4 regions of the Streptomyces sp. LaBMicrA B280 genome follow, and region 1 is predicted to be linked to each of the others. Evidence: riboswitches for the same ligand, from Rfam matches in the RefSeq annotation. Region 1 holds a riboswitch; each other region holds the start of a gene.
The links. Region 1 has a riboswitch for cyclic di-AMP ahead of ACLF5H_RS10590 (transglycosylase family protein). Riboswitches for the same ligand answer to the same signal wherever they lie in the genome.
Positions count from the first base shown of each region.

Region 2: another riboswitch for cyclic di-AMP. It lies ahead of ACLF5H_RS17895 (M23 family metallopeptidase); the one in region 1 lies ahead of ACLF5H_RS10590 (transglycosylase family protein).
Region 3: another riboswitch for cyclic di-AMP. It lies ahead of ACLF5H_RS35000 (M23 family metallopeptidase); the one in region 1 lies ahead of ACLF5H_RS10590 (transglycosylase family protein).
Region 4: another riboswitch for cyclic di-AMP. It lies ahead of ACLF5H_RS13605 (transglycosylase SLT domain-containing protein); the one in region 1 lies ahead of ACLF5H_RS10590 (transglycosylase family protein).

Region 1 is NZ_JBMJCT010000011.1:78,900-85,937, reverse strand. Features, by position in the region: gene ACLF5H_RS10600 (DUF899 family protein) at 1-567, opposite strand, end outside; gene ACLF5H_RS10595 (transglycosylase family protein) at 840-1,943, shown strand; cyclic di-AMP (ydaO/yuaA leader) riboswitch at 2,121-2,290, shown strand; gene ACLF5H_RS10590 (transglycosylase family protein) at 2,295-3,020, shown strand; gene eno (phosphopyruvate hydratase) at 3,467-4,762, shown strand; gene ACLF5H_RS10580 (FtsB family cell division protein) at 4,951-5,427, shown strand; gene ACLF5H_RS10575 (DUF501 domain-containing protein) at 5,544-6,083, shown strand; gene ACLF5H_RS10570 (Ppx/GppA phosphatase family protein) at 6,080-7,021, shown strand.
Region 2 is NZ_JBMJCT010000018.1:87,894-94,931, reverse strand. Features, by position in the region: partial or broken gene ACLF5H_RS17905 (PrsW family intramembrane metalloprotease) at 1-1,396, shown strand, start outside; gene ACLF5H_RS17900 (aldo/keto reductase) at 1,398-2,342, opposite strand; gene ACLF5H_RS17895 (M23 family metallopeptidase) at 2,422-3,483, opposite strand; cyclic di-AMP (ydaO/yuaA leader) riboswitch at 3,493-3,660, opposite strand; tRNA gene ACLF5H_RS17890 (tRNA-Met) at 3,961-4,034, opposite strand; gene ACLF5H_RS17885 (dihydrofolate reductase family protein) at 4,081-5,262, opposite strand; partial or broken gene ACLF5H_RS17880 (signal peptidase II) at 5,286-5,615, opposite strand; gene ACLF5H_RS17875 (DUF2637 domain-containing protein) at 5,997-6,650, shown strand; gene ACLF5H_RS17870 (leucine-rich repeat domain-containing protein) at 6,691-7,038, opposite strand, start outside.
Region 3 is NZ_JBMJCT010000064.1:130,143-137,180, reverse strand. Features, by position in the region: gene ACLF5H_RS35015 (GNAT family N-acetyltransferase) at 1-1,429, opposite strand, end outside; gene ACLF5H_RS35010 (HPr family phosphocarrier protein) at 1,575-1,856, shown strand; gene ACLF5H_RS35005 (GntR family transcriptional regulator) at 2,090-2,776, opposite strand; gene ACLF5H_RS35000 (M23 family metallopeptidase) at 2,999-3,742, opposite strand; cyclic di-AMP (ydaO/yuaA leader) riboswitch at 3,756-3,913, opposite strand; gene ACLF5H_RS34995 (M16 family metallopeptidase) at 4,140-5,510, opposite strand; gene ACLF5H_RS34990 (M16 family metallopeptidase) at 5,528-6,922, opposite strand.
Region 4 is NZ_JBMJCT010000012.1:161,132-168,169, reverse strand. Features, by position in the region: gene ACLF5H_RS13625 (ABC transporter permease) at 1-268, opposite strand, end outside; gene ACLF5H_RS13620 (ABC transporter ATP-binding protein) at 255-1,211, opposite strand; gene ACLF5H_RS13615 (LolA family protein) at 1,318-2,559, opposite strand; gene ACLF5H_RS13610 (polyprenyl synthetase family protein) at 2,853-3,863, opposite strand; cyclic di-AMP (ydaO/yuaA leader) riboswitch at 4,396-4,613, shown strand; gene ACLF5H_RS13605 (transglycosylase SLT domain-containing protein) at 4,617-5,102, shown strand; gene ACLF5H_RS13600 (HAD family hydrolase) at 5,148-5,960, opposite strand; gene ACLF5H_RS13595 (NAD(P)-binding domain-containing protein) at 6,118-7,038, opposite strand, start outside.

The DNA.
Region 1 (7,038 bases):
GTGCGCGGAGTAGAAGTGCCGGACCGTGCCGTCCGCGTCCCGGGTGAAGACCGAGACCGTCGAGTCCTGGACGCCGTCTTCGTCCTCGCTGCCCAGGTCGTACTTGAAGGTGCTGTCCCCGGCACTGAGCAGCCGCAGCCGGGACCAGCCGCGGGCGCGGGCGTGCCGGCGCAGGGTGGGCAGGTCGGCGGCGGCCACCACCACCAGGTCGGCGTTGCGCGCGACATGGCGGGCGACGCCGTCGAAGCCGTCGATCCACAGGGTGCACATCGGGCAGGGGTCGGTCTGCCGCTTGCCGTACATGAAGTGGTAGACGAGCAGGGGCCGCTCCGGGCCCCCGGTGAACAGTTCGCTCAGGCGAACCTCGCGCTCCGGCGCGTCGCCCGCGTCCAGGTCGGCGGGGCCCTCCAGGAGGACATAGTCGTCGACCTCGGCCCCCGGCGGCAGCGACCGGCGCAGGGCCGCGACCCGTTCGCGCTCGCGCATCAGCTCGATCTCGGCGCGGCGCAGCTCCTCGCGGGCGGCGAGGTACTCCGCGGACTCACCGTGCAACCGGGTGTGCCGCATCTTGTGTCCTCCTGGGTGAACAGCCCCCCGGAATCAGGTCGGTTCCATGGTTCCGGGAGCCCCGCGCCCCGAGGATGAGGCGCCGCCGTGCCCGACGGGTGAAACGGGACGTGACGGAGCGGAGGGACGGACGTTCAATCCTGTGATCTTCGCGTTATCCGCGCGGCATGAACTTGTGACAAGTGATCGTGTGCCGCTACCTTCACCCCTCAGCGCGGCGACCCGGCACCACCCGCCGCGCCGGCCCCCGCCGTCGTACGAAAGGCTTCCGCATGATCTCCGGGAACGGTCGTCACCGCCGCCCCCGTCAGGCTCCGGCCCTCCTCGTCGCGGCCGGTGTGACCGGCTCCGCCATCGCCATCCCGCTGCTCGGCGCCGCGAGCGCCCACGCGGCCGACGGCACCACCTGGGACAAGGTCGCCAACTGCGAGAGCGGCGGCGCCTGGAGCGCCGACCCCGGCAACGGGTACTACGGCGGCCTCCAGATATCCCAGGACGACTGGGTCGCGTACGGCGGCACGCGGTACGCCTCCTCCGCCGACCAGGCCAGCCGCTCGCAGCAGATCGCCGTGGCCGAGAAGATCCTCAAGGACAAGGGCACCTCGCCCTGGGCCACCTGCGCCCTGCTGTCCGGACTGACCTCGAACTCCGGTTCGGTGAGCGTCGATCCGGGCGTCGGCGACGGCGGCGGCGACCAGGGCGGCGACACGACCGACCCGTCCGGACTGCCCGACCCCTCCGCCCCGGCGGGCACGCAGGGCGGCGACCAGGACGGCACCGGCACCGGCACCGGCACCGGCAAGGGTTCGGACACCGGTACCGGCTCCGGGAAGGGATCCACCGACCCCTCCTCCTCGCCGACCCACGGCTCCGGCAAGCAGACCGGCAAGCACGCGAGCCCGAACCCGGGCAAGCACACCGGCAAGCCCGGGACCGGCACCCCCAGCCCGGACCCGTCCGACCCGTCTTCCGCGGACCCCTCCGTCCCGGCCACGCCGTCCGCGCCCGCCGACGGCTCCGCGACCCCCGCGCCGTCCACCGGCACCCCGGACAACCCCCAGCAGACCGTCGGCTCTTGGAACCTGGTCGACACCGGGGCCCTCACCGGCGGCCGCCACCGCGGCGGCAACGCGGACGAAAGCACGGCAAACGGGCAGAACGACTCGAACTCCGGTCGGCACGCCACCCGCGAGCCGGGCAGCTACACCGTCCGCGCGGGCGACTCGCTGAGCGCCATCGCCGACTCGCTCGACGTCGACGGCGGATGGCACGCGCTCTACGTCGCGAACAAGAAGGTCGTGGGCGCCGACCCGAACCACATCACCGCCGGTCAGACCCTGAAAGTCAGTGACGAAACGGACGCGGACCAGGGCTAGTTGACGCCCTACTTGATCGCTAAATGTCCGATTTGGCGAAAGTGTGGGATGAGTCTCAGAAGCCCTGATCGTCTTTGAAATTCCGTCGATCACGTGGCTACGGTCAAGGCCGCTCGTCACCACGAGCCCCGGCGGCCGCAACGCCGAATCCTGCCAGCGGCTGCCCGGGAACAGTCGTCGCGTCACGCGCCGCAGGCAGGAGCGGGGGACCCAAGGTAAGTGCCGGGCCCGGCAGTTGATGCCGGACCGGCTTGGGGTGAAGCCACGCCTCCACGAGGAGGGGTGGCCGGGCAACTCAACCGGCCCGAACCCGACAGCTCACCTCGCAGGCGTCGGTGAGGGGATCGTTCCATGCTGTTTTCCGGCAAGGGCAAGCACCGTCGTCCGTCCAAGGCCGTCCGCGTCGTCACGCTCGCCGGTGTCACCGGTGCCGCCGTGGCCGCGCCGCTGATGGCCACCGGCACCGCCTCCGCCGCCACCGCCTCCCAGTGGGACGCGGTCGCCCAGTGCGAGTCCGGCGGCAACTGGTCCATCAACACCGGCAACGGTTACTACGGCGGCCTCCAGTTCTCCGCCTCGACCTGGGCCGCGTACGGCGGCACCGCCTACGCGTCGACCGCCGACCAGGCCAGCAAGTCCCAGCAGATCACCGTCGCCGAGAAGGTCCTCGCCGCGCAGGGCAAGGGTGCCTGGCCGGTCTGCGGTACGGGTCTGAGCAGCACCCCGTACAGCGGCTCCGGCTCGACGACCCCCTCGTCGTCGGACAGCACCGCCACCCGCTCCACGGACCAGCAGGCCGCCACGCGCTCCACCGAGCGCACCACCCCGGCGCCGACCAAGTCCACGGGCACCTCCACCGGCTCGTCCACGAGCAAGAGCAAGACCGTCACCACCCCGACCGGCAAGAAGGTCAAGAAGGGTGACGGCGAGTACAAGGTGGTCAAGGGCGACACCCTCAGCTCCATCGCCGCCGCGCACCACGTGGCCGGCGGCTGGAAGAAGCTGTTCGACCTGAACAAGGACATCGTCGACAACGCCGACCTGATCTACCCGGGCCAGCAGCTCCACCTCAAGTAGTCCGACCCGAAGGGGTACGGCGCCCCTCCTCGCCGTACCCCCGAGGACTCGCCCCGTCCCCACGGGAGCAGGCACCTCCCTTCGAGGCGCCTGCCGACCCGCCCGCGGCAAGCCCCGAGAACCCGCCCCCGGTGACCGACCCCCAACGGCCCAGGGGCCCGCTCCCCCCACGGTTCTCCCGGGCACCCGCCCCCCCCGAGCACCCCGCCCCGGCGCGTTTCCCCCGTTCGCGCCGGGGCGGGGTCTTGCGTTTTCCCGGACTTCAGTCAGCTCTCATCCGCGAACCCCTTTGTTCCGGTGGTGAACAATGGGTACCGTCTGCATGTCCCCGTCGCCCACCAGACGGTCGGTCGGTGGTCGGCGACCCCGGGACGGTTAGGCTCTAGTCGCAAGGCGCAGCCGTACGGCCGCCGCCCCGCACTTCCAGCGTCACATCCAAGAAGGAGATGCTCGTGCCGTCCATCGACGTCGTCGTAGCCCGGGAAATCCTGGACTCCCGAGGCAACCCCACGGTCGAGGTCGAGGTCGGCCTCGACGACGGCAGCACCGGTCGTGCCGCCGTCCCGTCCGGCGCCTCCACCGGCGCCTTCGAGGCCATCGAGCTGCGCGACGGTGACCCCAACCGCTACCTGGGCAAGGGTGTCGAGAAGGCCGTCCTCGCCGTCATCGAGCAGATCGGCCCGGAGCTGGTCGGCTACGACGCCACCGAGCAGCGCCTGATCGACCAGGCCATGTTCGACCTGGACGCCACCGACAACAAGGGCTCGCTGGGCGCCAACGCCATCCTCGGCGTCTCCCTGGCCGTCGCGCACGCCGCCTCCGAGGCGTCCGACCTGCCGCTCTTCCGCTACCTGGGCGGCCCCAACGCGCACCTGCTGCCGGTGCCGATGATGAACATCCTGAACGGCGGCTCGCACGCCGACTCTAACGTGGACATCCAGGAGTTCATGATCGCCCCGATCGGCGCGGAGTCCTTCTCCGAGGCGCTGCGCTGGGGTGCCGAGGTCTACCACACCCTCAAGAAGGTCCTGAAGAGCAAGGGCCTGGCCACCGGTCTCGGCGACGAGGGCGGCTTCGCCCCGAACCTCGGCTCCAACCGCGAGGCCCTGGACCTGATCCTCGAGGCCATCAAGGAAGCCGGCTACGCGCCCGGCGAGCAGATCGCCCTCGCCCTCGACGTCGCCGCCTCCGAGTTCTACAAGGACGGCAAGTACCTCTTCGAGGGCAAGGAGCGCTCCGCCGCCGAGATGACGGAGTACTACGAGGAGCTGGTGGCGGCCTACCCGCTGGTCTCCCTCGAGGACCCGCTGTTCGAGGACGACTGGAGCGGCTGGAAGGTCCTCACCGACCGCCTCGGCGACAAGGTCCAGATCGTCGGCGACGACCTGTTCGTGACCAACCCCGAGCGCCTGGCCCGCGGCATCGAGGAGGGCTCCGCCAACGCCCTGCTGGTCAAGGTCAACCAGATCGGCTCGCTGACCGAGACCCTGGACGCCGTCGAGCTGGCCCAGCGCAACGGCTTCAAGTGCATGATGTCCCACCGCTCCGGTGAGACCGAGGACGTCACCATCGCCGACCTGGCCGTCGCCACCAACTGCGGCCAGATCAAGACCGGCGCCCCGGCCCGCTCCGAGCGCGTCGCCAAGTACAACCAGCTGCTGCGCATCGAGGAGATCCTCGACGACGCCGCGGTGTACGCGGGTCGCAGCGCCTTCCCGCGGTTTCGCTCTGCGAACCAGTAGACACAGCGCTCCGCGAACCAGTAGACACAGCGCTCCGCGAACTGGACACAGCGAGGGCTGACCCAGCCCGGGCCACCTCTTGGCCAGTCGTACGTACGTCCCCGTACCCGGTCCCGTACCGTGTCCGGGGACGTACGCACGTGTGCGACCGCCCGAGGAGGGCGTGAAAGGGGAGGCGGAGAGCCGACATGGCCGCAAGGGACCGGGACCGTTTCTCCACCGCGACCAGGCTGCGGCTGCTCGGCGAGCAGACGGCGGCCCGGGTCTACCGCTCGCAGACCAAGCGGCAGGCGCGCCGCTCCCGGCTGACCGGCCGCGCCGCGCTGCTCGCGCTGGTGCTGTGCTCGCTGGTGGTCGCGCTCGCCTATCCGATGCGGCAGTACGTCTCGCAGCGCGCCCAGATCGCCGACCTCCAGCGGCAGCAGACCGATGCCCGCAAGCGCGTCGAACAGCTGCGCGACCTCAAGGCGCGCTGGCAGGACGACGCCTATGCGGAGCAGCAGATCCGCAAACGTCTGCACTATGTGATGCCCGGCGAGACCGGGTACGTGGTGGTCGACCCGGGCGCGGCCCGGCAGTCCCGCACCGACCTCAAGGCCGCCCACCGGCCCTGGTACACGAACATCTGGGACGGGGTCGACAAGTCCGACGCCTCCGACCAGTGACCGGCCCTGACCGGGGACCCGGCCCCGACCAGTGACCGGCCCCGACCGGTGACCCGGCCCCGACCAGTGATCCGGCCCCGTCCGGTGACCCACAGAAAGCAAATCTGAAAGCAGTCATGGAAACCCCTCCGCCGCCCACCCCGCGCACCGAGCCCACCGACGCGGACGTCGAGGCCTTCAAGCAGCAGCTCGGCCGCCCCCCGCGGGGCCTGCGCGCCATCGCGCACCGCTGCCCGTGCGGTCAGCCGGACGTCGTGGAGACGGCGCCGCGCCTGCCCGACGGCACCCCCTTCCCGACGCTGTACTACCTGACGTGCCCCAAGGCCGCCTCGGCCATCGGCACGCTGGAGGCCAACGGCGTCATGAAGGAGATGACCGAGCGCCTGCAGAGCGACCCGGAGCTGGCCGCCGCCTACCGGGCCGCGCACGAGGACTACATTCGGCGCCGCGACGAGATCGAGGTCCTGGCGGGCTTCCCGAGCGCGGGCGGCATGCCGGACCGGGTGAAGTGCCTGCACGTCCTGGTCGGCCACTCGCTGGCCGCGGGACCCGGCGTCAACCCGCTCGGCGACGAGGCGATCGCGATGCTGCCCGAGTGGTGGCGCAAGGGCGCGTGCGTGACGCTCGCGCGGGAGCCCGAGGGGGAGGCGCAGTGACCCGGGTCGCCGCGATCGACTGCGGTACGAACTCCATCCGGCTGCTGGTCGCGGACGCCGACCCGGCGACGGGCGAACTGGTCGACCTGGACCGCCGGATGACGATCGTGCGGCTCGGCCAGGGCGTCGACCGCACCGGCCGGCTCGCCCCCGAGGCGCTGGAGCGCACCTTCGCCGCGTGCCGCGAGTACGCCGGGATCATCAAGGAGCACGGCGCCGAGCGGCTGCGCTTCGTCGCCACCTCCGCCTCCCGGGACGCCGAGAACCGCGAGGACTTCGTGCGCGGCGTGCTGGACATCCTCGGTGTGGAGCCCGAGGTCATCACCGGCGACCAGGAGGCCGAGTTCTCCTTCACCGGCGCGACCCGGGAGCTCACCGGCCGTACGGATCTCGCCAGGCCCTATCTGGTGGTGGACATCGGCGGCGGCTCCACCGAGTTCGTCGTCGGCGACGAGAAGGTGCGCGCCGCGCGCTCCGTGGACATCGGCTGTGTGCGGATGACCGAACGGCATCTGGTGCACGGCGGCGAGGTCTCCGATCCGCCCACCGAGGAGCAGATCGCCGCGATCCGCGCCGACATCGAGGCCGCGCTGGACCTGGCCGAGCAGACCGTCCCGCTGCGCGAGGCACGCACCCTGGTCGGCCTCGCCGGCTCGGTCACCACGGTCTCCGCGATCGCCCAGGACCTGCCGGACTACGACTCCGCGCGCATCCACCACTCCCGGGTCTCGCGCGCCCGCGTCCGCGAGATCACCGAGCACCTGCTGCACTCCACCCACGCCGAACGCGCCACCATCCCCTCCATGCACCCGGGCCGGGTCGACGTCATCGGCGCGGGCTCCCTGGTACTCCTTGCGATCATGGAACGCACGGGCGCCGAGGAGGTCGTCGTCAGCGAGCACGACATCCTCGACGGCATCGCCTGGTCGGTGGCGTAGCTCTCTTTTGTTACCCG
Region 2 (7,038 bases), on a different contig from region 1:
TGGCAGCTGCGCTGGGTGCGGTACGGCGCGCTGATCACGCTGCTGGCGATGTCCGCCCTCGTCATCCTGGCGCTGGTGCGCAAGGAGACCGGCACCGAGGGGTTCCTGGTGGGGCTCGGCCTCGCGGTGCTGCCGGTGCCCTGGCTGATCACCGCGTTCCGCTGGCTGGACCGGGTGGCGCCGTTCGCCTGGCGGAACCTGGTGTTCGCGTTCTGCTGGGGCGCGTTCGCGGCGGCGCTCATAGCCATCGTCGCCAACAGCTTCGCGACCAAGTGGATAGCCACCTCCACCGCGGACCCGGCGGGCGCCAACACCCTCGGCGCCACCGTGATAGCCCCGATCGTCGAGGAGTCCGCGAAGGCCGCGGCCGTCCTGCTCGTCTTCCTCTTCCGCAGACGCGAGTTCACCGGGGTCGTGGACGGGATGGTGATAGCCGGGATCACCGCCACCGGGTTCGCGTTCACCGAGAACATCCTCTATCTCGGCACGGCCTTCGGCACCGACCAGGTCACCGGCGGCCACGGCATCGTCTCCGTCACCGCCGCCACCTTCTTCGTGCGCATCGTGATGTCCCCGTTCGCGCACCCCCTGTTCACCACCTGCACCGGCATCGGCTTCGGCCTCGCCGCGGTGTACGGCTCCCGCGGGCGCGCCCGGCGGGTGCTGATCCCGCTCGGCGGACTGCTCCTCGCGATGTGCATGCACGCCCTGTGGAACGGCTCCGCCGGCTTCGGGCAGTACGGCTTCCTCGCGGTCTACGGCGCCTTCATGCTGCCTGTGTTCGGGCTGCTGACCTGGCTCGGGATCTGGACCCGGCAGCGGGAGCTGCGCACGGTGCGCGAGGAGCTGCCGACCTATGTGCTGGCCGGCTGGCTGGGCCCGGCCGAGCCCGGCGCGCTGGGCTCGATGCGGGCCCGCCGGATGGCCCGCGACTACGCCCGCCACCACGCCGGGCGCCCCACGGCGCGCACGACGCTCTTCCGATCTCTACGCCCGCCACCACGCCGGGCGCCCCACGGCGCGGGCGGTCGCGCAGTACGAGACGTACGCCACCGCCCTCGCGCTGCTGCGGGCGCGGGGCCGCCGGGGCCGGGCGGGCGCGGACTTCGCCGCCCGTGAGCGGGAGCTGCTCCAGGAGCTGTGGCAGCGCCGGGAGGCCGCCCGCCCCGCCCTGGAGTACGCGGCCCGCAGGGCGGCTCCCGCCCCCGTCCCGAGGGGCTGGGCACCGGCGCCGTACGGGCACGCGTATGTCCGGGGGCCGGGGCAGGGGCAGGGGTACGGCGGTCCCGGCTACGGGTATCCGCAGGGCCCCGGACACGGATACGCGCGGGGCCCGGGTCCCGGGTACGGCTACCCGGCGGCGCCGTACCCCTCGTACAACCCGTACCAGATGTGACCTACGCCGAGGCGTCCGTCAGCTTCTTCAGTTCGTCGTCCGTCAGCTTCAGGTCGCCGACGACCAGCAGCGGCGGGAGCTGCTCCAGGGTGCGGGCCGAGGCGATGGGCGCGGTGACGGTCGGCTGGGCGGCCAGCCAGGCGAGGGCGACGGTGGCGTGCGGGGCGTCGTGCGCGGCGGCGATCTCGTCGAGGGCGGCGAGCACCTTCTGGCCGCGCTCGCTCTGCGCGTAGTCGGCGACCCGGCCGGCGCGGGCGCTGTCCACCTTCGCGCCGGGCCGGTACTTGCCGGTCAGGAAGCCCGAGGCGAGCGCGAAGTACGGCACCGTGGACAGGCCCTCACGGGCGACGAGGTCCTGGAGCGGGCCCTCGTAGGTGTCCCGGGAGACCAGGTTGTAGTGCGGCTGGAGCGCCACATAGCGGGCCAGGTTCTCGCGGGTGGAGAAGTCCAGGGACTCCTTCAGCCGCTCGGCGCTGATGTTGGACGCGCCGATCTGCCGGACCTTGCCCGCCTTCACCAGCTCGTCCAGCGCGCCGATGATCTCCTCGACCGGCACCTCGGGCTGGTCGAAGTGGGTGTAGTAGAGGTCGATGTGGTCGGTGCCCAGACGGGCCAGGGAGGCGTCGGCGGCGGCCCTGATGTTGGCCGCGGACAGACCCTTGTACTGCGGGTGCTGGCTGACCTTGGTGGCGATGACGACGTCGGAGCGGTTGCCGCGGGCCTTGACCCACTTGCCGATGACGGTCTCGGACTCGCCGCCCTGGTGGCCCTCGATCCAGGCGCTGTAGGAGTCGGCGGTGTCGATGAAGTTGCCGCCCGCGGCCGTGTACGCGTCCAGGACGGCGAAGGAGGTCTGCTCGTCGGCGGTCCAGCCGAAGACATTGCCGCCCAGGCAGAGCGGGAAGACCTCGAGGTCGGAAGAGCCCAGTGTGCGCAGAGAAGTCATGCTTCACATCAACACCGGCGGCGGATGATCGCATTCCGCCGCCGGTGGGGAGATCCGCGCGGGTTCCGCGCGGGTTCCGTCAGGGGTTGAGGCCCTTGTCGCGCAGCCAGGGCGCGGGGTCGACGGCGGTGGCCTGCCCGTTCGGGTGGACCTCCAGGTGCAGATGGGGACCGGTGACATTGCCGGTGGCGCCGACGCGGCCGATGACCTCGCCGGTGCTGACCTTCTGGCCGACCGAGACATTGATCGAGGACTGGTGGCAGAACCACAGCTCGGTGCCGTCGTCCAGGGTGAGGACGGTGCGGTAGCCGTAGGCGCCGGCCCAGCCCGCCTGGGTGACGGTGCCGCCGTGGACGGCCTTGATCAGGGTGCCGGTGGGGGCGGCGAAGTCGAGGCCGGTGTGGTACCCGGAGGACCACATGGCGCCGGGCTGCCCGAAGGTGCCGGTGATCGTGTACGAGACGACGGGCAGCGTGTACTGCTTGGCCAGCTCGGCCAGCCGCTTGGCCTCGGCCGCCTTCTTGGCGTCGGCCTCCGCCTTCTCCTTGGCGGCGGCGGCCTTGTCGGCGGCCTCCTTCTCCGCCTTGGCGGCCGCGGCGTCGCTCTGCCGCTGGGCGGCGGCGACCATCGCGGCGGTGGCCTTGCTGTCGGCCTGGCCCTGCTGCTGCTCGGCCTGGGCCATGATCCGGTTGCGCAGGGCCTCGCCGGCGCCGCTGTCCTTCGCGCCCTCGGTGGTCTGCCCGAGGCCGGTGAGCGCGGTATCCGTCTTCGCCTCGGGCGCGTCGGTGGAGTCGTCGCCGAAGAAGTGCTCGACGGTGGACAGATGCGGCACCGAGACGTTCGGCATGTCCGGCATCGAGATGGAGACCGGCGGCTTGCCGGTGTTGGCGCTGGCGATGCCGCCCGCGCCGACGGCGGCGATCACACCGACGCCGAGGACGGTGGAGCTGCGGGCGAAGCCGCCGCGCTGCTTGACGACGCGGTGCCGGCCGCGGACCGGGGTGACGGTCTCCTCGGTGGGGTTCCACTCCTCCCAGGGTCCGTCGTCGTCGAGGGCGGGGCCGGGGCCGGGGCCGAACGACTCGGGTTCACGCTGGGCGGGCACGAACGGGGCTTCTGGGGCAGGCCGGTTGGACGCCACGGGGGCGTGCTCCTTTCCTTCCTCCGCCTACCGGGTTAGCTGACGGGTTCGGAGCAGGAAGGTCTCCTACGCGCGTAAACCGCTCGTGGACTCGGCCGAGTCCGCGACGGTGTCCGCGTGATTCACCCCAAGGTGGTGGTTCCCCGGTTCCCTTGCGGGATTCGGCGCGTGCGCACGGAGCCGTCGCGGGTGACGGCTGGGACGACCGCGCTGCGTTATCGAACGTTAATAGACCCGGGGGGAACTTTCCAAGCCGTTCGGCTTGATCATTAACGCTTCGAGCCATGGACGTACCCCCCAGCAGGCCGCCAAACCGGGCGAGTTGACCGACGTTCAGGAGCCATCAGGTTTTTGATGGTGACTCAGACGTTATGCGCAGGGCGGTCGAACGGTCACTACGGGTAACCCCCGTATCCGGGGTCCGGAAAACACTCAGGGCCGGAATCCATCAACTGGATTCCGGCCCTGAGATATCAGTAGCGGGGACAGGATTTGAACCTGCGACCTCTGGGTTATGAGCCCAGCGAGCTACCGAGCTGCTCCACCCCGCGGCGATGTCTCTACTGTACGCCATCACCAGGGTGGAAAGCACATCGGTCAGGACGGGGCCCCGGAGCGGCCCGGCAGATGCCGGTTCGGGGCCTTGGCCAGGTCCTCGTACTCGGGCAGTACGAGGACCTCGGCACCCGCGCCGGTCAGCACCCCCGTGCCGTCGGCCGCCACCACGAACGTGTCCGGCTCGCGCCAGGCGGTCACCACCCGGCGCACCCCCGCCCGCAGGATCAGCTCGGCGCAGGGCGCGGGGCGGGAGGCGCGGCGGGCACAGGGCTCCAGGCTGCTGTAGACGGTGGCGCCGGGCAGCCGGGGGTCGGCGGGGTCGGTCTTGGCGAGCGCCGCCTCCTCCGCGTGCGCCACCGGGTCCGTGCCCTCCCGGGAGTGGCCGCGGGCCAGCTCGGTGCCGTCGGCGGCGACCACGACCGCGCCGACGCTGAAGGCCGTCTCCGAAGGCGGGCACAGCGCGGCCAGCTCGCAGGCGGTGCGCAGCCAGTGCCGGTCGGCCGCGGTGGGCAGCGGGCCGGTGCCGGGCGCGGTGGGCTCGTAGCGCGTCAGCACGACGTCCTCGATCCGGCGGGACTCGACGAGCCGCAGCCGGCCCTCCTGGTAGCGGCCGGGGCCGAACAGCCGCGTGGCGGCCGGATCGCCCACGATCAGCGGGGCGAGCGCCAGCTGCAGCTCGTCGGCGAGGCCCTGCTGGAGGAGCTGGGTGTGCACGGCCGCGCCGCCCTCCACCATCAGCCGGCCGACCCCCCGCTCGGTGCGCAGATGGCCGAGCAGCGCCCGCCAGTCCAGCTCCGGGCCGAGCGCGACGACCTCGGCGGCGCCGCCGAGCAGCCGGGCGGCCTGCGCCGCGCCCCGGTCGGTCGTGTAGACGAGCTTGTCACCGCCGGTGTGCCAGAAGCGGGCCCCGGGGTCGAGGTCGCCGCTGCCCGTGACGGTGACCTTCAGCGGGTACTCCGGCCTGCCCCGCGCGAGCCGCGCCGCGCGCCGCTCGGCGGAGTTGACCAGCAGGCGCGGGTTGTCGGCCCGCAGGGTGCCCGCGCCGATCAGCAGGGCGTCGGCCGAGGCCCGTACCGCGTCGACCCGGTCGAAGTCGGCCGGTCCGGACAGCAGCAGCCGCTCCGGACCGGTGTCGTCCAGGCAGCCGTCGAGGGAGACGGCGGCGGACAGCAGCACGTACGGGTACGGCGCGGACTCGGGGTGGGCTCGCTCGGTGCTCATCGGCTCCAGTGTGCGGCCCCGCGTCAGCCGGTCCGCTCCCGGGGACGGCGCGCGTCGCCCGGTTCGTGCCCGGCGCAGGACAGGGCGACGATCAGCACGCCGCCGCAGGTGATCGCCCAGTCGGCGAGGTTCATGACGCCGCCCAGCAGCAGGCCGAGGGCGATCGCCCAGGGGGTGCTGGTCAGCCGCCGCGACACCCGCACGATGACGGCGGCCACGGCGAGCGCGATCAGGGTGAACACGATGGTCGTGGCGCCGCCCATGCCGAAGGCCGCGCCGGGATTGCGCTGCACCCGCAGCTCCAGCCAGGACCCGAGCACCGGCACGTCCCGCTCCCGCGCGACTCGCTCGACGTCACCCTCGTACTCCTCCCCGGTTCCCGCCCACCGTACGGGCCGCCCGGCGGGACGTCACCGCGTTCCCGGGCCCGCGGAAACGGCATTCGTATTTTCGCCAGTTGCTGTCATAGGACCGCCGGACCCCGCTTTCGAGCTACAGAAGCACCCGAATGCCCCACACCCCCATCTCCCGAGAGGCTCGTTAGCTGACCGTGGCACGCACTGAGAGACGCACAGCGCTGAATCTCCACTCGCCGGTCACATTCCGGCTGGAAAGCAGGGAAGGCGAGGTGTTCACCGACGGCTGTTCAGATCTTCTCGACGATTTCTTGAAGAGAATCCGCCAGCTGGAGAGTGAGTACCTGCGGGCGATGGTGAGGCTCTAGGAGTCAGCCCATGGACAGGATTCACGATGAAGACGTTTTGTGTGACTATGAGTTCAGCACGCTCGAGATGCAATGGGACCCGGTCGAAGAGCTGGCCCAGATGCTGTCCGGGGCGTCCGCCGCGAATCCCGACCCGGCCCCGCCGCACGGCAGGTCCAGCCACCGGAGAAACCGTCGGCGCATCCGTACCGAGCCCGGATTGCTGCGCGACAATCAGCGCGGTGCGCCCGTCACGCTGCTGATCGCCACCATCTCGGTGTGCGCGCTGTGCATGCTGGGCTGGTCCTTCTCCTATTCCTACGCACAACTCCGCGCCACCGCTTCCTCCGTACTGCCGATGCGCCTCGCGCAGTGGTGGCCGTTGACGGTGTACGGGCCCTGGCTCGTGGCGGCGCTGTCCATTCTGCGGGCGACGGTTCAAAGCCGAAGTGCCAGGAGATCGTGGGGAGTTCTGCTGGGCGCCTCCACGATGGCGGTCGCCCTGTGCGTCTGCCATGCGGCGCATTCCCCGCTTTCCCTGATCATCTTCGGAATTCCGCCGATCACCGCCCTGGTGTGTTTCTGGGAGATCGTCGGCCAGGTCTCCTCCAAGGTGGCCCGCCCCCGGCATGCCGCGCACAGCCGCCGCACTCCCAAGGCGCAGGGGTCGTACGACGTGAGGTGAGTACGCCGGCCCGCCGGGAACACCGGCGGGCGCGGTCACGTCACAGCAGGACGACGCAGCCCCGCCGCTCCAGCTCCGCCGTCAGGGGAGAGTCCCGGGGGCAGTCGTTCCAGCGCAGGTCCAGCTTCTCCAGGGCTGGCAGGTCCACGATCCAGTCGGGCAGCCGGGTGAGCCGGTTGCCGCGCACGTCCAGCTGCCGCAGCAGGGGCAAGGCGGCGAGACAGGGCGGCAGCTCGGGCAGCGCGTTCTCCCGCAGATCGAGGTGGCGCAGCTCCGTCAGCGCGCCCATGGACGCGGGCAGGCCCGCCAGCTCATTGCCCCGCAGCCAGAGCTCGCGAAGGCCGCCGAGGTCTCCGACGGCAGCGGGCAGCGCGGTCAACCGGTTGTG
Region 3 (7,038 bases), on a different contig from region 1:
TCGTGTGCGGCAGCCGCGTGGCGCGCACCGCGTGTCCCTGCGGTGCCGTACCGGTGCCCTGCACCACGACCAGCGGCTTGGCCGCCGCCGTCCGCCGGGCGAGCCGGGTGAACTTGCGCGGGTTGCCGATGGTCTCCAGGTACATGAGGACGACGTCGGTGTCCGGGTCCTCGTACCAGTACTGGAGGACGTCGTTGCCGGACACGTCCGCGCGGTTGCCCGCGGAGACGAACGTGGAGACGCCGGTCGTGCCGGTGACCCCGCCGCCGCGCCGGTGCAGCCGGGACAGCAGCGCGATGCCGATGGCGCCGGACTGGGCGAACATGCCGATGCGGCCGGGGCGGGGCATCTCGGGGGCGAGGGAGGCGTTCAGCCGTATGTCCGGGGCGGTGTTGATGACGCCGAACGCGTTGGGCCCGATGATCCGCATGCCGTACGCGCGCGCCTGCTGCACCAGCGCCCGCTGCCGCTCCTTGCCCTCGGGGCCGCTCTCGGCGTACCCGGCACTGAGCACGACGAGCCCCTGGACGCCGTGTTCCCCGCACTCGGCGACCACCGCGGGCACGCACTCGGCCGGTACGGCGACGACGGCGAGGTCCACCGGTGCGTCGACGTCCCGCACACAGCGGTACGCGGCCACCCCGTCGACCTCCGTCAGATCCCCGGGGAACGCCTTGTTCACGGCGTACAGCGGGCCCGCGTACCCGGCGTCGCGGATGTTGGCGAGGACGCCCCGGCCGACCCCGCCGGGCGCGCGGCCGACGCCGATGACCGCGACCGAGCCGGGCGCGAGCAGCCGCTGCACCGAGCGTGCCTCGGCGCGCTGCTCGCGCGCGTACTGCACGGCCAGGGCGCGGTCCGTGGGTTCGAGGTCCAGTTCCAGGCGTACGACGCCGTCCTCGAAGCTGCGCTTCTGGGTGTACCCGGCGTCCGTGAACACCTTGATCATCTTGTTGTTGGCGGGCAGCACCTCGGCGGCGAAGCGGCGGATGCCCCGCTCCCGGGCGACGGCCGCGATGTGCTCGAGGAGGGCGGAGGCGACTCCCCTGCCCTGGTGGGCGTCCTGTACCAAGAAGGCGACTTCCGCCTCGTCGGCAGGTCCGGAGGCGGGCGCGCCGCCGGCACCGATGCGGTCGTAGCGCACGGTCGCGATGAACTCGCCGCCCACGGTGGCCGCGAGGCCCACCCGGTCCACGAAGTCATGGTGCGTGAAGCGGTGGACGTCCTTGGCGGAGAGCCGGGGGTAAGGAGCGAAGAAACGGTAGTACTTGGACTCGTCCGAGACCTGCTCGTAGAAGTGGACCAGGCGGTCGGCGTCGTCGACGGTGATGGGCCGGATGCGGGCGGTCCCTCCGTCCCGCAGCACCACGTCCGCCTCCCAGTGCGCGGGGTACTCGTACCGGCTCCGCGGTTCCGCCGAGGTTCGCATGGGGCCCAGCGTACGGCTCGCGTACGACAACGGCGCGGGGCACTCTGTGGAGCACGGCGGAGGGGGTGCGCAGCCCCTCTTCTGGCACGCGTCACGATATGGAACACTGGTCTAGACAACCCTGAACAGTGAAGGGCAGCAACACATGGCTGAGCGCCGCGTCAACGTCGGCTGGGCCGAGGGTCTTCACGCCCGCCCCGCCTCCATCTTCGTCCGGGCCGCCACGGCCGCAGGCATCCCGGTGACGATCTGCAAGGCCGGCGGCACCCCGGTCAACGCGGCGTCCATGCTGGGTGTTCTGGGCCTGGGTGCCCAGGGCGGCGAGGAGATCGTGCTCGCCTCCGACGCCGAGGGCGCGGACGCCGCCCTGGACCGACTGGCCAAGCTGGTCGCCGAGGGCCTGGAAGAGCTGCCCGAGACGGTCTGAGCGGGACCGGGCCCGTCTACGCGGGACCCGGGGCCGGCTGCGCGGACCCGGAACGGGCCGGGCGGGATTTCGAGAAGCCGCGCCATCCTCAGTGGGTGGCGCGGCTTCCGCGTTTTCGGCCGCCACCTTATTGGTCGCGGCCAGCATTCACCATGACCCGTTCACCGGAATTCAGGGCATCCAGAAATACACGGCCGTCGAATATCCCGCCCACTTTGTATACGGCACCGGTGTTAATTCCCCGCACCGGACATGTTTACGGCATGTTGCGAAGTCCGCGTGCGCGGCGCGGCTCCGGGGACGCGCAGCCGGTGCGCCGCCGTCGCCCGCTCGGTGTGCAGCGCGGTCACCGCGCGGGCGCGCTCGCCGTCGCCGCGGGCCACCGCGTCCACGATCGCGCCGTGCTCCGCCCAGGTGCCGACCACGTCGGGCGGCGTGGCCACCGTGTACATCCAGGCGATCTTGTGGCGCAGTTGGACGAGTGCCGAGGTCAGCGAGGGGCTGCCGCAGGACTGGGCCAGCGTCTCGTGGAACCAGCCGTCCAGGGCGCGGAGATCCTCGCTGCCGCCCCTCCTGGCGCGCTCCTGGCCCAGCCGGACCAGGCCGCGCAGCACCTTCAGATGGGCCTCGGTACGGCGCCGGGCGGCGCGCGCGGCACCCAGCGGCTCCAGGAGCAGGCGCATCTCCAGCAGGTCGGCGGCCTCCTGCTCGGTCGGTTCGGCCACACAGGCGCCCGCGTGCCGGCGGGTCACCACGAAGCCCTCCGCCTCCAGGGTGCGCAGGGCCTCGCGCACGGGGACGCGGGAGACGCCGTAGCGGCGGGCGAGCACCTCCTCGGTGAGGCGGCCGCCGCGTTCGAGGGCGCCGGCGACGATGTCGTCCCGGATCGCCGTGCACACCGATTGCGCCGGAATACGCATGACCGACCTCCGCCTTAATACCCGCGACACGACACCGACGACGGGCGCGTGTTTTCCGTGACTCTATTCCACCGCGCCGGAATTTCCGATGGCGGGCCCCGAACCATGGATATTTTTTGGACAGGGCCCGCCGAGAACCGCCGGAGAACGGCGAAAAGCCCCGGCCGGGTGGGCCGGGGCTTTTTCATGCCGTGCGGGTCGGTTTGACGCCGTGCGGGTCGGTCAGACGTTCACGCCGTGGCCGCGGAGGTAGGCGAGGGGGTCGACGTCGGAGCCGTAGTCGGGGCCGGTGCGCGCCTCGAAGTGCAGATGCGGGCCGGTGACATTGCCGGTCGCGCCGGACAGGCCGATCTGCTGGCCCGCGGTGACCTGCTGGCCCACCGTGACACCGATGGACGACAGATGGCCGTACTGGGTGTACATGCCGTCGGCCATGCGGAGCACGATCTGGTTGCCGTACGCCCCGCCCCAGCCGGTGGAGACGACGGTGCCGACGCCGACCGCGTGGACGGAGGTGCCGGTCATGGCGTGGAAGTCGATGCCGGTGTGGGAGCCGGATGACCACAGAGAGCTGCTGGCCTTGTAGCCGGTGGACACGTAGGAGTGCGCGATCGGGGCGACGAAGGCGTTCAGTCGCTTGCGCTCGGCCTCGCGGGCGGCGCGGGCCTTGGCCGCACGGGCCTCCTTGGCGCGCACCGCGGCGGCCCTCTCGGCCGCCTCGTGCTCGGCGATCCGCTGCTGGGCGACGGCCTGGGCGTCGATGTGCTCGGCGAGGTCGTCGCCGGCGGTGAGCACCGGGGTGAGGCCGGTCTGCTCGACGGTGTGCTCGGCGGCGAGCGCCGGGGACGCGGCGAGGGTGCCGATGACACCGGTGGTCGTCAGGGCCGCGACACCGGCCGCCTGGGCGGTGGTGCGCTTGACCCGGCCGGGCTTGCGGTGCTTCCCGGTGGCGCATATGAACGCCATGTGTGTGGCTGTTCCTTTCCTTCCCTCTCGCCTACCGGGTTAGCTGACGGGTTCGGAGCAGGAAGGTCTCCTACGGGCCCCGCGCTCGCGCACGGACGCCCGATTCACCCCAGGGACGTGTGGGTCCCCGGCTCCCCTGACTCGCGCCTGGGGACTCGGCGATGGCTGTCCGGTGCCGCGGCTGCGGCGCACTGCCCGACGGACAACCCGGACGACGCTAAGCGGACCGGCTCTCAATCCTCAAACAGAACGCGGCTTTTGTAGCGCATCCCACAGGGCAGACGGGCAACCTCCGCCGCAATTCGGACATCTTGAGGAGGCAGTGGAACAAAGTGGGGCCCTGACGACCTGTAGGCCGTCAGGGCCCCACCCGTAAGAGGACCGCCCGCGTGCGCGGTTACTCGGCCGCCACCACGGTGACCTCGCCGATGCCGAGTGCCTCCACGGGCGCCTTGATCTCCGACGCGTCACCCACGAGAACCGTCACCAGACGGTCCACCGGGAAGGCGTTGACGACCGCCGCGGTGGCCTCCACGGTGCCCGTCGCGGCCAACTGCCGGTAGAGCGTCGCCTGGAAGTCGTCGGACAGATGCTGCTCCACCTGGTCGGCGAGCGTGCCCGCGACGGCCGCCGCGGTCTCGTACTTCAGCGGCGCGACCCCGACCAGGTTCTGCACGGCGACGTCCCGCTCGGCGTCGGTCAGGCCCTCTGCGGCGAGGGTGCGCAGCACCTTCCACAGGTCGTCCAGCGCGGGGCCGGTGTTGGGGGTGTCCACGGAGCCGCTGATGGCCAGCATGGAGGCGCCGTTGCCCTCGGGTCCGGAGCGGAGCACCTGCCCGAACGCGCGCACACCGTAGGTGTAGCCCTTCTCCTCGCGCAGGACGCGGTCCAGGCGGGAGGTGAGGGTGCCGCCGAGGCAGTAGGTGCCGAGCACCTGGGCGGGCCACACCCGGTCGTGCCGGTCCGAGCCGACCCGGCCGATGAGCAGCTGCGTCTGGACGGCGCCGGGCCGGTCCACGATCACGACACGCCCGGTGTCGTCGGCCGTCACCGCGGGCACGGGGCGGGGCTCGCCCGGGGTACCGGTCCAGGCGCCCAGGGTCTCGCCGAGCAGCGCGTCCAGGTCGATGCCGGTGAGGTCGCCGACCACGACCGCGGTGGCGGTGGCGGGGCGCACATGGCGGTCGTAGAACGCGCGTACGGCGGCCGCGTCGATCTTCTCGACGGTCTCCTCGGTGCCCTGGCGCGGCCGGGACATGCGCGCGGTCGCCGGGAACAGCTCCTTGGAGAGCTCCTTGGCGGCGCGCCGGGCGGGGCTGGCCAGCTCGTGCGGGATCTCGTCCAGGCGGTTGCGGACCAGCCGCTCCACCTCGCTCTCGGCGAAGGCGGGGGCGCGCAGCGCGTCGGCGGCCAGGCCGAGGCCCTTGGCCAGGCGCGAGGCGGGGACCTCCAGGCTGATCCGGACGCCGGGGTGGTCCGCGTGGGCGTCCAGGGTGGCGCCCGCGCGCTCCAGCTCGGCGGCGAACTCCTCGGCGGAGTGCTTGTCGGTGCCCTCGGAGAAGGCGCGCGCCATGATGGTGGCGACGCCGTCCAGGCCGGCCGGCTCGGCGTCCAGGGGGGCGTCCAGGAGCACCTCGACGGCGACGACCTGCTGACCGGGGCGGTGGCAGCGCAGCACGGTCAGACCGTTGTCGAGCGCGCCGCGCTCGGGGGCCGGGAAGGCCCACGGCTTCGCCTCGCCGGCCTGCGGCTGCGGGTGGAAGTCCATGGTGGCGAGCTGCTCGGTCACTTGGCCGTCTCCTCGTTCTCGTTTCCGGCCTCTACGGTGGCCTCCGACTCCGGGTCCTGAGGCACATCGGCGTCCTCGACGGCCTGCGGGGACTTCGGCTCGTAGACCAGGACGGCGCGGTTGTCGGGGCGCAGCCGGGCCTTGGCGACCTCCCGGACCTCCTCGGGGGTGACCTCGAGGATGCGCTGCACGGCGTTCAGGGCGAGCTGCGGGTCGCCGAACAGGACGGCGTAGCGGCACAGTTCGTCGGCGCGGCCCGCGACGGTGCCGAGCCGGTCCAGCCACTCGCGCTCCAACTGGGCCTGGGCGCGCTCCATCTCCTCCGCGGTGGGGCCCTCCTCGGCGAACCGGGCCAGCTCCTCGTCGATGGCGGTCTCGATGACCGGCACCTCGACATCGCCGGAGGTCTTCACGTCCAGCCAGCCCATGGAGGGCGCCCCGGCCAGCCGCAGCAGCCCGAAGCCGGCCGCGACGGCCGTACGGTCGCGCCGCACCAGCCGGTTGTACAGCCGGGAGGACTCGCCGCCGCCGAGGACGGTCAGGGCGAGGTCGGCCGCGTCGCACGCGCGCGTGCCGTCCTCGGGCAGCCGGTAGGCGGCCATCAGGGCGCGCGCCGGTACCTCCTCGACGACGACCTCGCGCAGCTGCTCGCCGATGACCTCCGGCAGGGAGCCGTCACGGGGCGCGGACTTGCCTTCGTGGCCCGGGATGGAGCCGAAGTACTTCTCGACCCAGGCGAGGGTCTGCTCGGGGTCGATGTCGCCGACCACGGAGAGCACCGCGTTGTTCGGCGCGTAGTAGGTGCGGAAGAACTGGCGGGCGTCCTCCAGGGTGGCCGCGTCCAGGTCCGCCATCGAGCCGATCGGCGTGTGGTGGTAGGGGTGGCCCTCGGGGTACGACAGGGCGGTCAGCTTCTCGAAGGCGGTGCCGTAGGGGACGTTGTCGTAGCGCTGGCGGCGCTCGTTCTTGACGACGTCGCGCTGGTTCTCCATGGACTCGTCGTCCAGGGCGGTCAGCAGCGAGCCCATGCGGTCGGCCTCCAGCCAGAGCGCGAGCTCCAGCTGGTGGGCGGGCATGGTCTCGAAGTAGTTGGTGCGCTCGAAGCTGGTGGTGCCGTTGAGGGAGCCGCCGGCGCCCTGCACCAGCTCGAAGTGGCCGTTGCCCTTGACCTGCCCGGAACCCTGGAACATCAGGTGCTCGAAGAGGTGGGCCAGGCCGGTGCGCCCCTTGACCTCGTGGCGGGAGCCGACGTCGTACCAGAGGCAGACCGCCGCCACCGGGGTCAGGTGGTCCTCGGAGAGCACCACGCGCAGACCGTTGGCCAGGCGATGCTCGGTCGCTGTCAGGCCCCCGGAGCCTGCCTGGGCTGTGGTCGTGTGACCCATGGGCATGTACGTCCCTTCGCGAGCGGAGGCGGTTGTGAAAACCGCGTTTTTCCTGCCGTTCCTGCCACTGTATGCAAAGCGTGCGAGGCCTCGGCGAAGTTCCCGCGGCACGTACGCCGACA
Region 4 (7,038 bases), on a different contig from region 1:
CGGCCAGCGCCGTGCACACCAGGAAGAGGCCGTTGTCGGTGACCTGGCCGAGGAAGGCGGGCCCGGCCGCGCCGGACGAGCCACCGCCCGCCCGGACCTTCACCACGACCCCGATCAGCACCGGCACCGCCGCCAGCACCCCGAGCAGCACGAGCGCCCGCCAGCGGCGGAGCGTGGTGAGCAGTTCGCTGCGCAGCAGGCCCAGCGTCCACAGCGGGTGGGGCCCGCGCTCGGCGGCGCCCGTGGTCGCTGTGTCAGCGCGCGACATCGAAACCCTCTCCGGTCAGTGCCACGAACGCGTCCTCGAGGGAGGCCCGGCTGAGGGTGAACCCCCGTACCCGTACGCCCGCCGCGACCAGGGCCGCGTTCACCTCGGCGAGGTCGCGGTCGGGCGGCTCGCCGGTGACCCGGTCGCCGTCGGCGGTGACATCGGCGGCGCCCTGCTCCGTGAGCACCCGGGCCGCCTCCACCGGGTCCGGGGTGGTCACCACCAGACGGTCGCGCGCCCCCGCCGCGAGGTCGGCCGTGGCGCCCTGGGCGAGCAGCCGGCCGCGGGCCATCACGGCCGCATGGGTGCACACCTGCTCGATCTCGTCGAGGAGGTGCGAGGAGAGGAAGACGGTGGTGCCGTCGGCGGCGAGTTCCCTGATCAGGGTGCGGATCTCACGCATGCCCTGCGGGTCCAGGCCGTTGGTCGGCTCGTCCAGGACCAGCAGCCGGCGCGGTCGCAGCAGCGCGGCGGCCAGGCCCAGGCGCTGCTTCATGCCGAGCGAGTACGCCTTCGCCCGCTTGCCCGCGGCCGCCGCGAGCCCCACCCGCTCCAGGGCGGCGGCGACCCGGGCGGCGCGGGTGCGCGGGTCGGCGGTCGGGTCGGCCGCGTCCAGGCGCAGCAGATTGTCCCGGCCGGAGAGATGGCCGTACAGGGCGGGGCCCTCGATGAGCGCGCCGACCTGCGGCAGGACCGTCCGGGCGGCCCGCGGCATGGGCAGGCCCAGGACGCGGGCCGTGCCGGAGGTCGGCTCGATCAGGCCCATCAGCATGCGGATGGTGGTGGTCTTGCCGGAGCCGTTCGGGCCGAGGAAGCCGAAGACGCTGCCCGCCGGGACGGTCAGATCGAGACCGTCCACGGCGAGTTGCCCGCCCCGGTAGCGCTTGGTGAGGCCGCGGGTGGCGATCACGCCGTCCGCCGCCCCGGGCCGTACCGGGTCCATCGGCTTCCCCCCTCGAATCCCGCCGGTCTCAGACGACTTCCGCCGGTCTCCGACGACTTCCGCCGGTTCCCGACGACTCCCGTCGGCTCCCCTCGACGGGTGCGGCCTACTTGCCCGCGTCCGCCGCCTTCACCAGCGCGTCCTTGGTGACCGCACCGGCGTAGACCTTGCCGTCGTCGGTCATCAGGACGTTGACCAGACGGGTGGAGAAGACCGTGCCCTTGCCGAACTTTCCGGAGACCTTGTCGCCCAGCGAGCCGAGGAAGCCGCCGAGGTCGCCGCCCTTGTCGCCGGTGGGCAGGCCGCCCTTGGCGCCGGAGTCGAAGGTGGCGATGGAGGTCCAGCCCTTGCCGATCACCTTGGGGGCGCCCTTGCCTTCGAGGCCCTTGGCGCCGTCCCCGCCCTCCAGGCCCTTGCCGAGGCCGGGCCGCTCCGCGCCCTTGCCCGCGCCGTCCTTCAGCGCGCCGTCCTGCTGCTCGGTGACCTTCGCGCCCTTCGGCGGGGTGAAGGCGAACGTGGAGGCGGCGGGCCGGGCGAAGGAGACCTGGGTGAAGCCCGCGTCGAGCACGGCGGCGCCGCCGCTCTTCGGGGTCAGGGTGAACTTCAGCGGCATGCCGGTCCTCGCGTCCACGGCGATGTTGATCGCGCCGACCGTGGTGCCGGACTGGCGGGGCTTGATCTGCAGCTTGTAGGCGTCGCGCCCGGCGACCTGGGCGGTGCCGTCGACGGTCACCAAGGTGGTGTCGTCCACCGCCTTCAGCGCCTGCTCGGCGAAGTCCTTGGGCGTGGCCGGGGGTTCGGTGCGGTCCTTGCCCGCGGCGGGCGCGGTGCCGTGGGAGACCTGGTCGCTCTTGCTGTCGTAGCCCCAGACGTCCTTGCCGTCGTGGATGACGCTGTACTCGGCGCCCTGCTCCAGGAGCGAGAGCTTCTGCCGGTCCGGGCCGTCGGCCGCGACGCGCAGGGTGTGGGTGCCGGAGAGCAGTTCGGTCAGCCGGGAGCTCGGGTCGGCGGCGGAGCCGGAACCCGCGCCGGAGCCCTGGGCCATGCCGGAGGCGAGGCCGCTCTCCAGGCCGCCGAGGTCCGGCAGGCCCAGATCGGTGCTGATCTTCACGGTGCCGGACAGTTGCTGCACATCCGACTTGGCGATCTTGTTGATGAGCTGCTGGGCGGTGACCTTGGGCAGGTCCGGGTCGCCGGAGTCGGCGAGCGCCGGGACCAGCCCGATGGTGGCCGCGGCCACCCCGACCACCGCGACCGGGACGGCGTACCGAGCGGCCTTGCGGCGGCCCGAGTGCCTCTCCTCGTCCCGCGCGGCGCCCACTGCGTCGTCGGATTCGTACGGTGCCATGTGTGCCTTACCTCCGTCGTCGGCGGCGGCTGCCCTCACGCTGGTCCACCCGAGCCGCCATTCTCACCCGAATCGGTGAGGAGTGGTGATGTCCGTGGTGTCCATACGACCAAATCCGCGGTGAGGAAGCGTCAGCCCTCGGAGCCAACTCGGCGTACGACTGCGGTATGACACGTAGGGCGCACCCCTAGGGGCTCGGACGCGTCCCTCAGGGCAGGATGCGACGAGAACCCGGGGTACGGCCACCTGGTGGACGCCGAACGGGTGGTTGTCCGGGGCACGGACACGGGCGGTCACCCGGCCCGGTGCACCACCGCGTCGCACAGCCCGGTCAGCGCCACCTTGGCATCGCACTCCCGCAGCGGGGCGAGCGCGGCGCGCGCCTCCTCCGCGTACCGCACGCTGTCCCGGCGGGCCTGCTCCAGGGCCGGGTGGGCGCGCAGCGCGGCCAGTGCCTCGGCGAGCCGGGCGTCGTCGCCGAGGTCGGAGTCCAGCAGCTCGCACAGGGCGAGGTCCTCGGGCAGACCGAGCCGGGCGGCCCGCTCGCGCAGCCGCAGCACGGGCAGGGTCGGGACGCCCTCGCGCAGATCGGTGCCGGGGGTCTTGCCGGACTCCTGGGAGTCGGAGGCGATGTCCAGGTAGTCGTCGGCGAGCTGGAAAGCCACGCCGAGCCGCTCGCCGTACTGGGTGAGCACGTCCACGACCGTCTCGTCGGCGCCGGACATCATCGCGCCGAACCGGCAGGACACCGCGACCAGCGAGCCGGTCTTGCCGCTGAGGACGTCGAGGTAGTGCTCGACCGGGTCGCGGCCGTCGGTGGGTCCCGCGGTCTCCAGGATCTGGCCGGTGACCAGGCGTTCGAACGCGAGGGCCTGGACCCGGACCGCCTCGGGGCCGAGATCGGCGAGGATCTGGGAGGCGCGGGCGAAGAGGAAGTCGCCGGTGAGGACCGCGACGGAGTTGCCCCAGCGGGTGTTGGCGCTGTCCACGCCCCGGCGTACGGCGGCCTCGTCCATGACGTCGTCGTGGTAGAGCGTGGCCAGATGGGTCAGCTCCACGACCACGGCGGACGGCACCACTCCGGGCGCGTAGGGGTCGCCGAACTGCGCCGCGAGCATCACGAGCAGCGGCCTGAAGCGCTTCCCGCCGGCCCGCAGGAGGTGCTGCGCGGCCCCCGTGATGAACGGGACCTCGCTCTTCGTGGCCTCTAGCAGGCCCTCCTCGACAGCCGCCAATCCGGCCTGGACATCGGCTTCGAGAGCCTGGTCCCGCACGCTCAGCTCGAACGGCCCGACGACGGTCACGAGGGGTCTCCTGTCTGCTGGTGTCTGCTGGCGATTACGCGGTTTGTCGATAGGTCGCTGCCCTCACTCAAGTCAGCGTATCCGGTCCGGTTTCGATCACCGATAGCGCCCACCCTGCGCCCACCCGTCCAGCTCGGGCGGTATCGGGTCATGAACGGCATACCCCTGCTCAGATGATGACAACGGACAATTATTGCCTTAACCGGTAATCGGGAACTTCGGCGCGACCCCGGGACGGGCGGAGTATCGACCCCGCCCCACCGAGGGACGAATCCCCCATGCCCGATTTTCCATAGTTTGCCATTTCGTGAATTGGGTCACCCGGCCGCCTTCCCGCCGGTGACCCGCCGACACCTCTTCCCGCCGCACCCCGTAAGCGAGTTGAGTGTTGGCATTCGCAAAGGATCAAGTACCCCATAGGCTGATGATCAAGGCCAAATGCCTCGATATAACAATTCAGCGCTTGTTCCCGGCATGTGCTCTCGCATACGTTCCCGAGCCATCGGGCGGACGCCTAATCCTGCCGCCGCCCGTACACCCATCGACGAACTCATTCGTACGGCAGGAGCGGGGGACCCAGGTAAGTCGCCGAACCGGACGACTCACATGGCGCAGCGCGTGACACAGCGCGCCGCACCGCGTGTTCGCACCGGACGGCTTGGGGTAAAGCCACGCCTCTCACGGGGCGCGACCGGGCACCTCCCCGCCCGAACCCGACAGCTCACCTCGCAGGCGTAGGAGAGGAACGTCCCCATGTCTGCTGCCGTTCAGCCGCGCCGCACCCGCGCCAACCGTCTCGTCCGCCTGATCGCCGTCGCCGGCACCGGCGCGGCCGTGCTCGCCATGCCGCTCGTGGGCGCGGCGACCGCGTCCGCCACCACCGGTACGACCTCGGCCGCCACCACGCCCGCCGGGTACCCGAACAACCTCGACGGCTGGATCCGCGAGTCCCTCGCGATCATGGCCCAGAAGAACATCCCGGGCTCCTACAACGGCATCCACCGCAACATCATCCGCGAGTCCTCGGGCAACCCGAACGCCATCAACCTGTGGGACTCCAACGCGGCCAAGGGCATACCGTCCAAGGGTCTGCTCCAGGTGATCGACCCGACCTTCAACGCGTACCACGTGGCCGGAACGTCGTTCAACATCTACGACCCGGTCGCGAACATCACCGCCGCCTGCAACTACGCGGCGGCGCGGTACGGCTCGATCGACAACGTCAACGGCGCCTACTGATCGACGCCGGGCCGTAGCGGCCCCCGGCACCACCGCTGTTCCCGGTCATCCGGCCGGGAACAGCCTTTCGAGGACGACGGCGATGCCGTCGTCCTCGTTCGACGTCGTGACCTCGTCGGCGACCGCCTTCAGCTCGGGGTGGGCGTTCGCCATCGCGACGCCGTGCGCCGCCCAGCGGAACATCGGGATGTCGTTGGGCATGTCGCCGAAGGCGAGGGCGTCCTTCGCGGGGACCCCGAGCCGTTCGGCGGCCAGCGCGAGCCCGGTCGCCTTGGTCACCCCGCACGGCTGGAGCTCCACGGTCCCGGGCCCCGACATGGTGACCGTGGCCAGCGAGCCCACCACCGAGCGGGCCACCGCCGCCAACTCGTCGTCGGACAGGGTGGCGTGGCGCAGCAGCACCTTGCTGATCGGCGCGCCCCACAGATCGTCGCGCCGGGCCACCTTGACCGCGGGCAGCGTCGGGTGGGGCATCCGGTATCCGGGTTCGATCAGGGTGAGCCCGTCCGTGCCGTCCTGGTCGACGGCCGCGAACACCGGGCCCACCTCGGCCTCGATCTTGCCGAGCGCGGTCTCGGCCAGCTCCCGGTCCAGCCGGACCGACCACAGCATGCGGCCGGACCCGGCGTCGTAGACCTGCGCCCCCTGCCCGCACACCGCGAGGCCCGTGCTGCCGAGGGCGGTCAGCAGGGGGCGGACTCTGGGGGCCGGGCGGCCGGTGACCACCAGATGCCGGGCCCCCGCCCGCCCCGCCCGCGCGAGCGCGGCCAGCGAGCGCTCGGAGACGGTGTCGTCGCCGCGCAGCAGCGTCCCGTCCAGGTCGGTGGCGATCAGTGCGTACGCGGGGGAGGCAACCATGATCCGAGAATACGGACCCGCCCCCTCCACCAGCCGCCGCGTGCCGCCCCGACTCCCGTGTCCTTCCTCGGACTTGTGCGGAACGTGCCGCCAAGTGGGCTTGGGGCAAGCGGTGATGGGGCGGCAAAGGCCGCTGCCGGACCCGCGGGCGCGGTGTTCAGCCGTGCGCCGCCGCCAGATGTCCCGCCAGTCTCGGGGAGGCGAATTCCGTGCCGCACACGAAGCGCATCACCGGGCCGTAGGAGGAGGCGGCCGGCAGGCCGGTGAAGTAGAGGCCGGGGACGGAGGAGACGTAGCCGGCGCCGAGGCGCGGGGTGCCGCGGCTGGTGGCGAGGTGGGTGCGCAGGGTGGGCCCGAGGAAGTCCATCGCGGCGATGTCCACGCGGTAGCCGGTCGCGGCGACGACATGGTCGGCGGTGAGCCGCTCGACGCGGCCGCCGTGCGTGCGCACGGTCAGCTCCGGGCCGCCGTCCGCCGCCGCCGCGCCCAGCACCCGCTCGACCTCCGTCACCTGTACGGCGCCCTCGAACCGCTCCCGCAGCCACCAGGCGCCGAGCGGGCCGAGCACCCGGCGCACCAGGAAGTGCCGGGCGGGCTCGGGCAGGAAGCGGTAGGGGTGCGGGCAGTAGCTGAACGCCCACAGCGACCAGGCCCGCCCGAACGGCGACTCGGGACGCAGCCTCGGCTGCTCCCAGGGCGGCGCCCCGAACGCGACCCGGCCGCGCCCCCGCGCCACCACCCGCACCCGGGCCCCCGCCTCCGCCGCGAGCACGGCCGTCTCCAGCGCGGACTGCCCGGCGCCGACCACGATCAGCTCCTTGCCGGCGAACCGCGCGAGGTCGTGGTGCTGGGAGCTGTGCGAGACGGGACCCCCGGGAGCGGGCTCGCCGCCCGCCGCCCGCCGCAGCTCGGCCGGGAGATGGGCGAGACCGGACAGCCCGGTGGCCACCACGACCGCCCGCGCGACGAACGACTCCCCCGAGTCCAGCTTGAGTTCGAAGCCCCGGCCCGCGTCCCGCCCGGCCGGCTCCACGGAGACCACCCGCACCCGCTCCAGCCCCGGCACGAGCCGCCGCTG